2 regions of the Ruicaihuangia jiafui genome follow, and region 1 is predicted to be linked to the other one. Evidence: predicted binding sites of a transcription regulator. Region 1 holds the regulator's gene; the other holds the start of a gene.
The links. The regulator LexA, encoded in region 1, represses DNA repair genes until DNA is damaged. The targets are predictions, from matches to a motif close to TCGAACANNTGTTCGA.

Region 1 (7,876 bases):
CAGGCGTTCAGCAAGCTGCTGCGCGCGGCCGGCCGGATCGAGGGCCTGGAGCGCATCCGGTTCACCAGTCCACACCCCGCGGCGTTCACCGATGACGTGATCGACGCCATGGCCGAGACCCCCGCGGTGATGCCACAGCTGCACATGCCGCTGCAGTCCGGCTCGGACCGCATCCTCCGATCGATGCGCCGCAGCTACCGTTCGGAGAAGTTCCTCGGCATCCTGGACCGTGTGCGTCAGCAGATGCCACACGCCGCGATCAGCACCGACATCATCGTGGGCTTCCCCGGCGAGACCGAAGAGGACTTCCAGAACACCCTGCGGGTGGTGGAACAGGCTCGCTTCGCCTCCGCGTTCACCTTCCAGTACTCCATCCGCCCCGGCACGCCGGCCGCCACCATGCCCGACCAGGTGCCGAAGGAGGTCGTGCAGGAACGCTACGAGCGGCTGGCGGCGCTGCAGGATCGCATCAGCTGGGAAGAGAACCAGACGCTCATCGGCCAGCAGGTGCGAGTGCTTGTCGCCACAGGTGAGGGCAAGAAGGATGCCGAGCGGCACCGGCTCTCCGGACGCGCCGAAGACAGCCGGCTCGTGCACTTCGATGTGCCGACGGGCAGCCAGACGCCCCGCCCGGGCGACGTGGTGACCGTGCAGATCACCGAAGCCGCACCGTTCCACCTGATCGCGGACTCAATCGATGGGGCGCCGCTCGCGGTTCGCCGCACCCGCGCCGGAGACGCCTGGGATCGTGCGCAGGCGGAGTCCTGCGCCGTCCCGACACCCACGGAGCCCGGCGCCAAGAAGGGCGCCGTGTCCCTCGGGCTCCCGACGCTGCGTGTGGCGACACTGCCGATCTACGATGTCTCCGACGGACAGCGCTAGCCCCGCCGCGTTCATCGCCGTCGTCGGGGCCACCGGCACCGGCAAATCCGCGCTGTCCCTCGACCTCGCCGAGAGCCTGGCGGCTCGCGACATCCGGGCCGAGATCGTCAACGCCGATGCGATGCAGCTGTACCGGGGCATGGACATCGGCACGGCCAAACTGCCGGAAGCTGAACGTCGCGGCATCCGGCACCACATGCTCGATGTGCTGGACGTCACCGACGAGGCCACCGTCGCCCGCTACCAGCCTGAGGCGCGCGCCGCGGTGGACGCCGTTGCCGCGACCGGTGCCGTGCCGATCCTCGTCGGAGGCAGCGGCCTGTACGTCTCGAGTGTGCTGTTCGACTTCAAGTTCCCCGGCACAGACCCGGTAGTCCGGGAACGGCTGGAGGCGGAACTCGCGGCCAAGGGACCGGGCGAGCTGTTCCGCCGCCTGCACGCCGCCGACCCGATCTCCTCCGCATCGATTGGCCCGTCGAACGGCCGCCGGATCGTGCGCGCCCTCGAGGTGATCGAACTCACCGGCAAGCCGTTCAGCGCCGGGCTTCCCGAGCAGCCGCGGTACTGGCGGCCGGTGACCATCATCGGCCTGTCCACGCCCCGCGACGAGCTCGTACCGCGGCTCGACGCCCGGGTGACCGGGATGTGGGCGGACGGCCTGATCGCCGAGGTGCAGGGGCTGCTGCCGCGGGGCATCGAGCGGGGCGTCACCGCCAGCCGGGCAATCGGCTACGCGCAGGCGATCGCGCAGATTCGTGGCGACCTGTCCGAAGCGGACGCCATCGAACAGACCGCATCGCTCACCCGGCGATACGCCCGGCGCCAGGTCAGCTGGTTCAAGCGATACGCGCACACCCACTGGCTTGATTACGACGACCCGGCCCGCGTCGAGGCCGCGCTCAACGCCGCCAACTACGATTGAGCGCGTGACCACTCTGCACTTCACCAAGGGCCACGGCACGGGCAACGACTTCGTGCTGTTCGCCGACCCCGACGGCCAAATAGACCTGACGCCTGATCAGATCGCGGCAATCGCCGACCGCCACTTCGGTGTGGGCGGCGACGGTGTGATCCGCGCGGTGAAGTCCCGGAACCTCGCCGACGGCGCCGACGCCCTCGCCGAGGACGACGGGGCCGAATGGTTCATGGACTACTACAACGCGGACGGCAGCATCGCCGAGATGTGCGGCAACGGCATCCGCGTGTTCGCGCGCTTCCTCTTCGACAACGGGCTCGCCGAACTCGCGCCCGGTGACACCATGGCGATCGGCACCCGCGCGGGCGTGCGTGACCTGCAGCGCAACCACACCGGATTCCAGGTCGACCTCGGCCGCTGGCAACTCGATGGCGGAGAACCGCTGGTGCGGGCGAAGAACCTGCCGGTAGCCCGGCCCGGCCTCGGCATCAGCGTGGGCAACCCGCACGTGGTGGTCGCGCTCGCGAGCGACGACGAACTGCAAAGCGCCGACCTCACATACATCCCCGTCCTCGACCCGCCAGCGCCGAACGGCGCCAACGTCGAATTCGTGGTGCCGAGCGACCCGCTGGTAAAAGACGGCGTCGGACAGATCCGGATGCGCGTGCACGAGCGCGGCGTGGGGGAGACCCTGAGCTGCGGCACCGGTGCCGCGGCGGCGGCGCTCGCCACCCGGCACTGGGCAGGTTCTGGCGCGCCTAACCAGTGGAAGGTCGAGGTTCCCGGCGGAACCGTGGGCGTGCGGATGTTCCCGACCGAGGACGGAGAGCACGTCTCGCTGAGCGGGCCCGCGGAGCTGGTCTACGAGGGCACCCTGACGATCTAGCTACCGCTTGCGCGCCCGCAGCACCCGGAAGCCCTTGTTCGTCGCGGCCTTGGTGAAGCTGTAGTCGTCAGGGAACGTCGTCTGCAGCCAGCGGTGCAGCGAGTCGGAGCCGAGGTTCTTGGCAACCACCATCCACGCGTCGGCGTCGTGCTCCAACCGGGGCAGCCAGAGCTGCAACATGTTGTGCAGCTCGTCCTTGCCGACCCGGATCGGCGGGTTCGACCAGATGGTCATGAACCGGATGTCGTCGGGAACATCTTCCGGGCGGACCGCGTTGACATTGGTGGCGCCGACCGCGTCGGCGTTCCGCCGCACCAGGTCGAGCGCACGCTCGTTGACATCCACCGCCCACACGGTGGCGCGAGGTGACAGCAGAGCCAGGGTGAGCGTGATCGGCCCCCAGCCGGCACCGAGATCGAGCAGATTTCCGCCGGGAGGAGGCGCGGGCGTGTTGGCCAGCAGCACTTGGGTTCCGACGTCAATACGATCGGGGCTGAAGATGCCGCTGGCGGTGGTCAGCTCATAGGTTTCCCCGGCGAGGCGGGCGTGGAAATGACGCAGATTGGCCTCGCTCGCGGGCATCTGGGAAAAGTAATGCTCGGTGGCCATGCAGAGAAACTTACCGAATACCAAGGAACTAGGGTTAAGCCAATGACTGATGACTTGTCGCCCGACGACGGCCAGAGCGCCGTTGACCGCGTCCTCGCCGCTGAGGGCAGCCGCGCCGCAGGCTACACGCGGTTCGGATCCGGCCGCGCCACGGCGCTGAACGCCACCGACAACTACGTGGGATCGGCCGACGGCGACCAGTTCGAGCGCGAGGACCGGGCAGCGCTTCGTCGCGTGCAGGGCCTGTCGACGGAACTGGAAGACGTCACAGAGGTTGAGTACCGGCAGCTGCGGCTCGAGAACGTCGTACTCATCGGGATCTACTCGAGCGGGTCGCTCGACGACGCCGAGAACTCGCTGCGCGAACTGTCCGCCCTGGCCGAAACCGCGGGCGCCGTCGTGCTCGACGGGCTACTGCAACGTCGGCCGCATCCCGACCCCAGCACCTACCTCGGTAAGGGCAAGGCGCAGGAATTGGCCGACATTGTGCGCGCCGTCGGCGCCGACACCGTCATCGCAGACACCGAGCTGGCCCCGAGCCAGCGCCGTGCGCTGGAGGATGTCGTGAAGGTGAAGGTGATCGACCGCACCGCCGTCATCCTCGACATCTTCAGCCAGCACGCGAAGAGCCGAGAGGGCAAGGCCCAGGTGGAGCTGGCGCAGCTCGAATACCTGCTTCCCCGACTGCGTGGCTGGGGTGAGTCGATGAGCCGGCAGGCCGGTGGACAGGTCGGTGGCGCCGGCGCCGGAATGGGCAGCCGCGGACCCGGTGAAACCAAGATCGAACTGGACCGCCGCCGCATCCACACCCGGATGGCGCGGCTGCGCAAGCAGATCAAGGGATTCTCGCCCGCCCGAGAGGCCAAGCGGGCCAACCGTGGACGCTTCGAAGTGCCGAGCGTCGCCATCGCCGGCTACACCAACGCCGGCAAATCCAGCCTGCTCAACCGCATCACCCAGGCCGGGGTGCTCGTGGAGAACGCCCTGTTCGCCACCCTCGACGCCACCGTGCGACGCAGCCGCACCCCCGACGGCCGGCTGTACACCCTCGCCGACACTGTCGGATTCGTGCGCAACCTGCCGCACCAGTTGGTGGAGGCGTTCCGCTCCACCCTCGAAGAGGTCAAACAGTCCGACATCATCGTGCACGTCGTCGATGGCTCACACCCGGATCCGGGCAGTCAGATCGCCACGGTGCGCGATGTGATCGGCGAGATCGATGCCCGCGACATCCCGGAGATCCTGGTCTTCAACAAGGCCGACCTGATCGATGACGACCAGCGCCTGCTGCTGCGCGGACTGCAACCCGACGCGATCTTCGTCTCGGCGCGCACGGGCGAGGGCATCGACGAACTGCAGCGGCGGATCGCCGAGGTGCTGCCCGCGCCCGAGGTCGAGGTCACGCTGCTCGTACCGTACGACAGGGGCGACGTCATTTCGCGCCTTCACGTGCAGGGCAGAGTGCTGAAGACGGAGTACCTGGAAAAAGGCACCAGAGTGCGGGCGCTGGTTCACCCATCACGGGTGGACGCGCTCACCGACTTCGTCGAGCACCGCGGCTGAGCGGCCCCGCCGCTCGGTGACCGGGTCGGCGGGATCCGCCGGTCAGACCGACCGGAGCACCGCCACGACCTTGCCCAGCACCTCGGCGAAGTCGCCGAGGATCGGCTCGAAGTTGGAGTTGCGCGGCAATAGCCAGGTGTGACCGTCGCGCTGCCGGAACACCTTGACGGTGGCCTCCGAATCGAGCATCGCTGCCACTATGTCGCCGTTCTCGGCCGTCTTCTGCTGTCGCACCACAACCCAGTCGCCGTCACAGATCGCGGCGTCGATCATCGAGTCGCCCACCACCTTGAGGATGAACAGATCACCCTTGCCGACCAGCTGGCGGGGGAGGGGGAACACCTCTTCGATCTGCTGCTCCGCGGTGATCGGGATGCCGGCCGCGATGCGGCCGACCATCGGAACCATGGCGGCGTCGCCGAATGGGGCAGCGGACTCGGTCGGCTCCTCCGATCCTGGCAGGTCGATCAGCACTTCGAGGGCGCGCGGACGGTTGGCGTCGCGGCGCAAATACCCGCTCAACTCGAGCTGATTCAGCTGATGCGTGACGCTGGACAGTGAGGCGAGGCCTACGGCGTCGCCGATCTCGCGCATGCTCGGCGGATAGCCGTGCTGCGCGACCGAGCGCTGAATGAACTCCAGCACCGCGAGCTGCTTCTCGCTGAGACTCTTCCGGCGGCGCGTGCGGCGCTCCGGCTGCTTGCTGTCGTCCATCCGTGCCCCTTTCGACCGACTCATTCGACTGATCCACATCGAATGTCGGTGGTGCCTGATTGCCTGTGTTCAGACAATCGAAACTGTATCCAGCATTCGGGCCGTAGGCAAACATCTGTTCTAGTGTGTCGGGCCGTCACCAGCCGCATCGGTGACAGATGAATTCTTCACAGAAAACGATTGACACTTCGAACATTCGAAAGTATGTTCGGAACACAGCTTCGCATCCGGCGCTCCCGGCCGAGCGCCGGATGCGAGCTGGCCAGCATCGCCCCAGCACCGGAGCGAACAAGCACCACCGGAGAGAAGGAGTAGTAATGAGCACCGCACTGATCGGCACCACACCCCGCCCCACCACGGTGGTCCGCTCCCGCCTGCGACTGACCCGACGAGGTCGGGTCGTGTTCACTGCTCTGGCCTCGCTTCCCCTCGTGGTCGGCGCGCTCGTCGTCTCGTTGAACGGCGGCGGAGCCGTCGCCACGACGGATGCCTCGATTCCGTCATTCGAGTACGTGACCGTGGGCGCCGGCGAATCGCTGTGGGGCCTGGCCGAGTCACTCGCGCCGAGCGCCGACCCGCGCGACGTGATCACCGACATCCTCTCGCTCAACCAACTGAGCATCGGCGACGTGCATCCCGGCGTGCAGCTCGCCTTGCCCGAGGTGTACTCGAACGCCGCCCAGTTCTCCAACGCTGCGCCTTCTCAGTAAGCCCCGTGGCGACGACGCCCACCGAGCGGGTTCTAAAATAGCTCAGTGACTTCTCTCGCTGACCTCCCCATCCGCGACGACCTGCGCGGTCAGACGCCATACGGCGCCCCGCAGAAGCGAGTGCCCATCGCACTCAACGTCAACGAGAACACGCATCCGATCCCCGAGGATGTGGCGCAGGACATCGTCGAGCGGATCGCGCAGGCGATCCTCACGATCAACCGCTACCCCGACCGCGAGTTCACCGAGCTGCGGGACAGCCTCGCCGGCTACCTCGGCCACGGGCTGACCCGCGACAACGTCTGGGCCGCGAACGGCTCCAACGAGGTGCTGCAGCAGATCCTGCAGGCCTTCGGCGGTCCGGGACGCAGCCTGCTCGCCTTCCCGCCCACCTACTCGATGCACTCCATCCTCGCCACGAGCACCGGAACACGCTGGCTCGAAGGCGAGCGGGATGCGGAGTTCGAGATTTTCCCCGCCACCGCGGTGCGGGCCATCACCGAGCAGCGGCCAGACATCGTCTTCTTCTGCTCGCCGAACAACCCGACTGGCACCCCCGTCTCGCTCGAGACCATCGCGGCCGCCTATGACGCCACCGACGGCATCGTCGTGGTCGATGAGGCCTATGCCGAGTTCGCCCCCACCGGCGAGCCGACGGCGCTCACCCTGCTGCCCGGCCGCCCGCGGCTGATCGTCTCGCGCACCATGAGCAAGGCCTTCGCCTTCGCCGGCGCGCGGCTCGGCTACCTTGCGGCCGACCCGGCGATCGCCGACGCGATGCGACTGGTGCGCCTGCCGTACCACCTGTCCGCCTTGACCCAGGCTGCCGCCAACGCCGCGCTCGCGCACGCCGACGAGATGCTCGCCATGGTCGACGACATCAAGGCGCAACGCGATCGCATCGTGCGCGAGCTGACCGCGCTGGGCTACCACGCGTACACCAGCTGGTCCAACTTCGTACTGTTCGGGGGAGTGGACGACCCGAACGCGGTATTCGAGACGCTGTTGGCCGAGGGCATCCTGATCCGCGATCTCGCCATCGACGGGCACCTGCGGGTCAGCGCCGGCACCGAGGCCGAGACAACGGCGTTCCTCGCCGCGATGGCTAGGATCAAGGCATGAACCAAGAGCCCCGCGTCGCCCGGATCGATCGTGCGACCAGTGAGTCGAACATCGAACTCGAACTGAACCTCGATGGCACCGGCACGTCCGAGATCAACACCTCCGTGCCGTTCTTCGACCACATGCTCACCGCATTCTCGAAGCATTCGCTGATCGACCTGACCGTGCGGGCGCACGGCGACGTCGACATCGACGTGCACCACACCGTCGAGGACACCGGCATCGTGCTCGGACAGGCAATCCGTCAGGCGCTCGGCGACAAGGCCGGGATCGCCCGCTACGGCGACGCTCACGTGCCGCTCGACGAAGCGCTCGCCCGTGCCGTGGTCGACGTGTCTGGACGTCCCTACCTGGTGCACAGCGGCGAGCCTGCCGGTTTCGAACACCACCTGATCGGTGGCCACTTCACCGGATCGATGGTGCGTCACGTGTTCGAGGCGATCACGTTCCACGCCGCGCTCACCGTGCACGTCA
Region 2 (7,876 bases), 370 kb from region 1:
GCCCTTCGCTGGCCCGGTGGAGCCGGAGGTGAAGAGGATCGCGGCGAGGTCATCCGGCTGCGGCTCCGGCGGGAGCTCGCCGCCCGCGGCACGACCGGCCGCGGCCAGTTGCGACAGGCTCGCCGTCACGCCGAGGGCGCGGGCCGCGGGAGCCGCCAGGCGCGTGGCGGAGAACTTCTGGCCGGGCCAGCCGAGCGCTTTCGCGGCGAGAAGGGCGCGCTGGATTCCGATCACGTGGTCGGGCCAGGCCCCCCGCACCGCGCGGCTGAGGCCGTTCACGCCGAGTCCGGCGTCGGCGACGACCACGATTGCGCCGATGCGGAGGCACGCGTACAGCACCGCGGTCAGGTCGGCGCCGGCGGGAACGAGTACCGAGACCCGGTCGCCGGGGCGCACCCCGTGGGCAACCAGGCCGGCCGCGATCTCCCGCACCCGGCGGGACAGCAGCCGCCAGCTGACCGTGCGCGGGCCGCCGCCGGTGCTCGGCGCCATCTCCACGAGCGCGGTGTCGTTGCTGTCGCGAAGCCGGTCGAGGTAGGACCAGAGCGGTGCGGGAGCCGGTGCCTGTGCGTCGCCGACATCCGGTGTCGCGTCATGACCTGCCGCGGACGCCGTCTCGGGGGTGTTCGTGAGCACCCGCTCCGACAGCCATTGCAGCACCACCGGCGCGAAGTCGATGTCTTCGGCGATCAGGTGCCCGGCGCCCTCGAAGCGGTGCACGTCGGCGTGCGGCATCCGGTTCACCAGGTCGGCGAGGTAACGGTCGCTGAACACGGGGTCTTTCGGGCCCCAGAGCAGCAGCGCGGGCACCTGCAGCCGGCTGACTCCGGTGGCCACACGTTCCAGCTCGGGGAAGCTCCGGTGCCGCTCGTCGACGGGGATGTCGGCGACGAAGGCGCCGATGCCGCGGCGGCGCTCGGCGGTGGCGTACGGGGCGGCGTATGCGGCCCGCACCTCGGGTGAGAGCGCGGGCTGCGCCAGCGACAGGGTGACGTTCAGGAAGGCGGGCGTCTGCACGGTGCTGCCGGCGAGCAGGGACCGCTTCAGCGCGAGTCGCAGTGGGGCCGGGATCGGGGCATCGGTCGGCTGGTGCACCGCGGTGTTCAGCGCCATTACGCCGGCGAGGAGCTGCGGATGCCGCGTGGCCCAGCCCAGCGAGATCACCCCGCCCCAGTCGTGTCCCATCGTGACGACCGGGCCGTCGAGGCCGAGGGCGTCGGTGAGGGCGCCGAGATCGCCGATGCGGTCCGACAGGGTAAGCGTACGGCCGGTGCGTTCCGAGTAGCCCATCTCGAGCTGGTCGACGGCGATGACCCGCCAGGCGGGGCCGCCCGCCTCCGCCTGCGCGGTCGCGGCGGAGACGAGGCTTCGCCACAGGTAGGACCAGGTGGGGTTGCCGTGCACGGCGAGGATGGTGCCGACCGGGGTGGCGCCGAGTGCGGCGAGCGGCTCGGCGTTGTCGAGCAGGTGCCAGCGGTGCTCGGCGGCCGCGGGGTGCTCGAGCTCCGCGCCATCCGGAACCGTGACAAAACGGGAGAAACGGGGGTCGAGCCCGGGAAGGCCGAGCGGGGACAGCTGCCCGGCAGTCACCAGACGATCTCCGTCATTGCCGTGTTCAGGCCGGAGCCGACGCCCATGCAGAGCACACGGTCGCCGCGGCGCAGGTGCTTCGCCTCGGCGGCGAGCGTCATCGGCAGCGACGCGGGTCCGACGTTGCCCCAGGTCGGGTAGGTGATCGGCACCCGTTTCGGGTCGAGCCCTGCGGCCTTGATGATGCCGTTGGTGTGCACCGATGACACCTGGTGGGTGATGTAGCGGTCCATCTTCGACCAGTCCCACTCGGTCTTGGCTTCTTCCCAGGCGGCCAGCACCAGGTCCATGCCGTTCGCCAGCAGGCGTTTGGCGTCGGTGAACATGCCCTTCACGTCGCCGACGCAGAGGTTGTGGTGCTCGGTGGCGGCGCGGGTGACGCCGCCGAGGATGCGGTGGCCTTCGGGGTGCAGGTCGGCGGGTCCCATCACGGCCGCCGCGGCGCCGGAGCCGAGCGTGAGGCTGGCGAATTCCTCGATGAACTCGTCCTTGGTCAGCTCGTCGCCGGAGAGTCGTTCCAGCGTGTTGACGTGCAGCTCGTCGGCGTCTTCACCGTCGACGATCACCGCGTACTTGATCTGTCCGCCTTCGATCAGCTGCGCGGCGAGGCTCATCCCGTTCACGAAGCCGAGGCAGGCGTTGGTGATGTCGAAGTTCATCGCGGATGACGGCAGTCCGAGGCTGTGGTGAATGCCGACCGCAACCGAGGGTTCCAGGTGCTGGCGGGTCACGGAGGTGTTGATCAGCAGTCCCACCTCGGACGGGTCGATCTTGGCGTCCGCGATCGCCTTGCGCGCAGCATGCGCAGCCGCCTCATCGAAGCTCATGCTGGAGTCCCACTGGCGGCGCTCATGCACGCCGGCCACGCGCTGCAGCAGCCGCTTGGGCAGGTGAAGTCGCTTGAGCGACGCGCTGAGTTTGCGGTCGATTTCGTCGGACGTCACAACGACCGGTGCCATCGTTGCCGCTATCGCAAGGAGGGAGGTGTTGCGGTGTCGTAAGTTCGCGTTGCCGTTCACCTGAATCCTTTTCGCCCCGGCCGTTCGGCTGGGAGATGAAATCAGCCTACGTCGCAGTCCGCTGGGAGTTGGCTGATTGTTTGATGAATGGAACTCGGGTGATTAGGAACCGACTGAGACGACGGGGCTGCCGGTGGAGGTGTCGCTGGCCGGCATCTCGGCGGCGAGGCGGTTGGCCTCTTCGATCAGGGTGGCGACGATCTCGGACTCCGGCACGGTCTTAATGACCTCGCCCTTGACGAAGATCTGGCCCTTGCCGTTGCCGCTGGCGACCCCGAGGTCGGCTTCGCGAGCCTCGCCCGGGCCGTTCACGACGCAGCCCATCACGGCAACGCGCAGCGGGACGCTCATGCCCTCGAGGCCCGCGGTGACCTCGTCGGCGAGCGTGTACACGTCCACCTGGGCGCGGCCGCAGCTCGGGCAGGAGACGATCTCGAGCTTGCGCTCGCGCAGGTTGAGCGACTGCAGGATCTGCAGGCCCACCTTCACCTCTTCGACCGGCGGGGCACTCAGTGAGACGCGGATGGTGTCGCCGATGCCCTCGGAGAGCAGGATGCCGAACGCGGTGGCGCTCTTGATCGTGCCCTGGAAGGCGGGGCCGGCCTCGGTGACGCCGAGGTGCAGCGGCCAGTCGCCGCGTTCGGCGAGGAGCCGGTAGGCCTTCACCATGATGATCGGGTCATTGTGCTTGACCGAGATCTTGAAGTCGTGGAAGTCGTGCTCCTCGAACAGGCTCGCCTCCCAGACGGCGCTCTCGACGAGCGCCTCGGGGGTGGCCTTGCCGTACTTCTGCAGCAGGCGAGGGTCGAGCGATCCGGCGTTCACGCCGATCCGGATGCTGACGCCTGCCTCTTTGGCGCGCTTCGCGATCTCGCCGACCTGGTCGTCGAATTTGCGGATGTTGCCCGGGTTGACCCGCACGGCGGCGCAGCCGGCGTCGATCGCCGCGTACACGTAGTTCGGCTGGAAGTGGATGTCGGCGATCACCGGGATCTGGCTCTTCTTAGCGATGATCGGCAGCGCTTCGGCGTCGTCACGGCTGGGCACGGCGACGCGCACGATGTCGCATCCGGATGCCGTGAGCTCGGCGATCTGCTGCAGAGTGGCGTTGATGTTCGGGGTGGGTGTCGTGGTCATCGACTGCACGCTCACCGGGGCGTCGCCGCCGACGAGCACCTTGCCCACCTTGATCTGCCGCGTCTTGCGGCGCGGGGCGAGGACTTCGGGGATCTTCGGCATACCGAGATTGACTGCTGGCACGCGCCTAGCTTACGCGCGCCCTCCGTCAGCGCCGCTGTTCGGGGTTCTGCGGGGCGCCACCCGCGGCTCGAGCCTCCTTCGCGCACCGGTCGAGCACGATCCACTGTGTCTTCTCTTCTGCGTCCTCTCCTCCACAAGAAGAACTTTCACGTCTTATCAAATTCAGTAGAACATACCTTCGAATCCTGCGAAAATGGGTGCATGGCCCAGACCACGCTCCCCGACCTCGAGGCGCTGACCGCCGCCCTCGCGGCGGTCGCGGTGCTGTCGGTGGAGCAGGCCGTCCTGGGCGCGCTGTCCGATGACCGGTTGCTGGACTGGCAGGCCGGCTATGCCGAGCTGACCCGCTCGGTGCAGGTCCGCAGTGCCGCGGTGGTCGGCGAGATCGCCCGCCGCTCGGCACCGGAGCTCGGCCACGACGGGCTGGCGCAGCGCACCGGGCACCGCACCGCGGAGAAGTTCGTGGCCGCCACCACCGGGGTGACCGAGGCCGAGGCCAGAACCCTGGTCAGCGTCGGCGCGATCATGGTGAACGCGGCCGAGACCGATGCCGGCGACCCCACCACGGAGCGGTCGTTCAAGCAGTCCCGGCCCTGGCTGGACGAGGTCGGCCGGGCGGTGGCCCGCGACGAGCTGTCGGTGGCGAAGGCCGAGGCGATCCGCAACGGCCTGGGCGACCTGCCGGCCGAGCAGCCCGCCGCTGCCGCCGGCACCGACCCCGGCGCTGCTCCTGGCGCTGCTGCGGGCGGGGTGACGGCGGCCGATCTGGCCGGGGCGGTGCTGCGGTTACTCGCCGAGGCACCGGAGCTGTCCGCCGACCGGCTCTACCGGCGGGCCCGCGAGCTCCGCGACGAACTCGACGCGGCCGGCATCCTGGACCGGGAACGGGCCCTGCACCAGGCGCGCAGCATCCGCCGCTACCGGCAACCGGACGGGATGACCCGCTACGTGATCACCGCCGACCCGGAAAACGCCGAGCTGATCGATCAGACCATCGACGCCCTCACCTCCCCCAAACGCGGCGGCCCCCGGTTCGTGACCCCGGCCGACCTGGCCCGGGCCGAGGCCATCGAGGCCGACCCGCGCTCCCCGGAACAGCTCGCCTTCGACGGCTTCCTCGCCCTGCTGCAGCTGGGCATCGACGCCGACCCCGGACAGATCTGCGGCAGCCGCAAACCCGCCGTCCGCCTGCTGGTCGCCGAAACCGAACTGCAAAAAACCGACGGCCGCGGCTGGATCGAGGGACAGAAGGTCCCGGTGTCGATGCAGACCATCACCCGGGCCATGTGCGAGGCCGGAGTGGTGCCGATCAGCTTCGGCGACGACGGCCAATCGCTCCGCCTCGGCCGCGAACAACGCCTGTTCAACCCGAAACAACGACTGGTCCTCGCCGCCCGAGACGGCGGCTGCATGTGGCCGGACTGCGACCGCCCCGCCTCCTGGTGCGAAGCCCACCACATCGACGAATGGGACCGCGACCACGGGCTGACCGACGTCGAGAACGGCATCCTGCTCTGCCGACATCACCACCTGCTGCTCCACGACCACGGCTGGAGCATCACCCGCGCCCACGGACAGTACTGGCTAATCCCACCCGCCTCGGTCGACCCGCAACAAAAACCCCGACCCATGCCCTCCCGCAGCCAAGCACTCGCCGACCTACAACAACGCCCGGCATGAGCACCCGACCGGCCAACCAGCCCACCGGCATGAGCCCCGGACCGACAAGCCGGACGACCGCGCTGGCCCCGTCCAGCCGGCCGACCGCGCGACCGGCACCAGGCATCCACGCCGCCTTGTTGTTCTGGCCGTCCGCGTCTCGCCTGCTGTCCTCACCCTCGTCGCCGTCTGGGCCGACTTCTTGCCGTCCTCGTGTGGCCATGCTCGACGTCCTAGCCAGCGTCGTCGTTCTGGCCATCCTCGACGTCGTTGCCGCCCTCGCGGTCCAGGCAGTCCTGGCCATCCTTGTCCCGCTGACGGTCCTTGCTACCCGCGCGCGCCCTACAGTCCTCGCCGCTCTGGAAGGTCGCTCGGCTGCCGAAGGCCGGCTACTCCGCGACGCGCTCTCGCACGCCGATGTGCGCGTGCAGCGCCTCGTCGAACACCTCGGGGTACTCCAGGTGCGGCGAGTGGCCGCAATCGTCGAGCGCCAGTTCGCGGTATTCGCCGCCATGCGCCTGGTACTGCTCAAGCACCGCACGGGTCTGCAGGATCATCGGCTGCGACGGCGCCACCTCGTCACCCGGCCAACCCGGGATGGCACCGATCTTTCCCAGCACGTTCAGGTCGTAGAACGAGTTGTCCCCAACGATGGCGTCATCCACCCCGCGCACCCACAGGATCGGCGGCTTCGACTCAAGGTCGACAATCCCGGTCACATTGAAGTGCACCGGCGACATCGTGTTCAGGATGCCGCGCCCTCCCGCCGCGAAGCCCGGCCAGCTCTCCGACGGCACCGAGTCGCCCGGGTAGTTGCCCGGACCGGTCTTCGTCGACAGCATCGACTCCACCCAGATGTCCTCGTATGGCAGGTTCTCCGGATGCTTCACGTAGGTGGTGCGGTACACGACCCGCGGCGAGGTGGGGCCCTCATCCGAGGTGTCACGCGCCTCAAGCCTGGCCACGAAGTCGGGGTTCGTTCCCCCTCCACCGGTACCCGCGCCATCCGTGGTGAGCGGTCGGCCGTTCTCGCCCACCGTTCCGCCGAACCCGTACGGCGACACCGGTGCGATCACGGTCAGCGTCTGCACCGAAGGGCCATGGTCGAGCAGGTACTGGAACGTGACTCCGGCGCCCATGCTCCAGCCCACGAAGTGCGCCCGATCGATGCCGAGCTCCTCCAACACGGAGGCCACGTCATCCGAGTAGTCGCGCAATCCCCGCGTCGCGTCGACCGGCAACGTCTGGCTGTCACCGAAGCCGCGCAGGTCGATCGCGATGCCGCGGATGTCGTCGGGTAACGCCAGCAGCGTCGGCTGCCAGAACAGCGACGACGACACGTTTCCGTGGATGAACACCACGGTCTCGGCGTCGCCTTGCCCGGGCCTCTCGAGCACGTTCGCGGTGAGCCGATCGGTGGTAACCGACCGCTGGGTGATGCCATCGAACAGGGTTGCAACCATGGAACTCTCCTTCGTCATTGAAGAACCGTGAGTTAGCCGAAAATGCTAGTGCGCGCGCCCTCTGACCAGCATTTTCGGCTAACTCAGGGACGTTCGCGGTTGAAACAACTGGGTCAGGATGCCGCGGCGAACTCTTTCGCGTTGATCAGCGGCGGCTCGGTGGCGTCGATCACCGTCTGCACGTCGACACCGGGCGCCAGCTCGCGCAGCACCAGTCCCTGCTCGGTGACATCGATCACGGCCAGGTCGGTGATGATGCGGTCGACGACGCCCCGGCCGGTGAGCGGCAGCGAGCACTCGTTCACGATCTTCGCGCTGCCGTCTCTCGCCACGTGCTCCATCAGCACAATCACGCGTTCCGCGCCGTGCACCAGGTCCATGGCGCCGCCCGGGCCCTTCACCATCTTGCCGGGGATCATCCAGTTCGCCAGATCGCCGGCGGCGGACACCTGCATGGCGCCAAGGATCGCGGCGTCGATCTTGCCGCCGCGGATCATGCCGAAGCTGGTGGCGGAGTCGAAGAACGCCGCGCCGGGCAGCACCGTGACGGTCTCCTTGCCGGCGTTGATCAGGTCGGGGTCGACTGCGTCATCCGACGGGTATGGGCCGACGCCCAGGATGCCGTTCTCCGACTGCAGCACCACGGTCACGCCGTCCGGCACATAGTTCGGGACCAGCGTCGGCAGGCCGATGCCGAGGTTGACGTAGGAGCCGTCGCTCAATTCCTGCGCGGCACGAGCCGCCATTTCGGTGCGGGACAGTGTCATGATTACGCTCCCTCGACGGTGGTGGTGTGGTCGGCGACCGACACGGTGCGCTTCTCGATGCGCTTCTCGATGTTCGGGCCGACCTCGACGATGCGGCTCACATAGACGCCGGGCAGGT

Region 2: the regulator LexA is predicted to act here: its motif matches at 4,036-4,051, upstream of HCT51_RS04025 (HNH endonuclease signature motif containing protein).

What each region holds. Positions count from the first base shown of each region.
Region 1 is NZ_CP061771.1:1,200,915-1,208,790, forward strand. Features, by position in the region: gene miaB (tRNA (N6-isopentenyl adenosine(37)-C2)-methylthiotransferase MiaB) at 1-882, shown strand, start outside; gene miaA (tRNA (adenosine(37)-N6)-dimethylallyltransferase MiaA) at 860-1,804, shown strand; gene dapF (diaminopimelate epimerase) at 1,809-2,684, shown strand; gene HCT51_RS05770 (class I SAM-dependent methyltransferase) at 2,685-3,293, opposite strand; gene hflX (GTPase HflX) at 3,336-4,856, shown strand; gene lexA (transcriptional repressor LexA) at 4,899-5,570, opposite strand; gene HCT51_RS05785 (hypothetical protein) at 5,888-6,280, shown strand; gene HCT51_RS05790 (histidinol-phosphate transaminase) at 6,326-7,402, shown strand; gene hisB (imidazoleglycerol-phosphate dehydratase HisB) at 7,399-7,876, shown strand, end outside.
Region 2 is NZ_CP061771.1:835,727-843,602, reverse strand. Features, by position in the region: gene HCT51_RS04040 (alpha/beta fold hydrolase) at 1-1,590, opposite strand, end outside; gene HCT51_RS04035 (3-oxoacyl-ACP synthase III) at 1,587-2,615, opposite strand; gene ispG (flavodoxin-dependent (E)-4-hydroxy-3-methylbut-2-enyl-diphosphate synthase) at 2,712-3,869, opposite strand; gene HCT51_RS04025 (HNH endonuclease signature motif containing protein) at 4,071-5,549, shown strand; gene HCT51_RS04020 (alpha/beta fold hydrolase) at 5,918-6,991, opposite strand; gene HCT51_RS04015 (CoA transferase subunit B) at 7,105-7,758, opposite strand; gene HCT51_RS04010 (CoA transferase subunit A) at 7,761-7,876, opposite strand, start outside.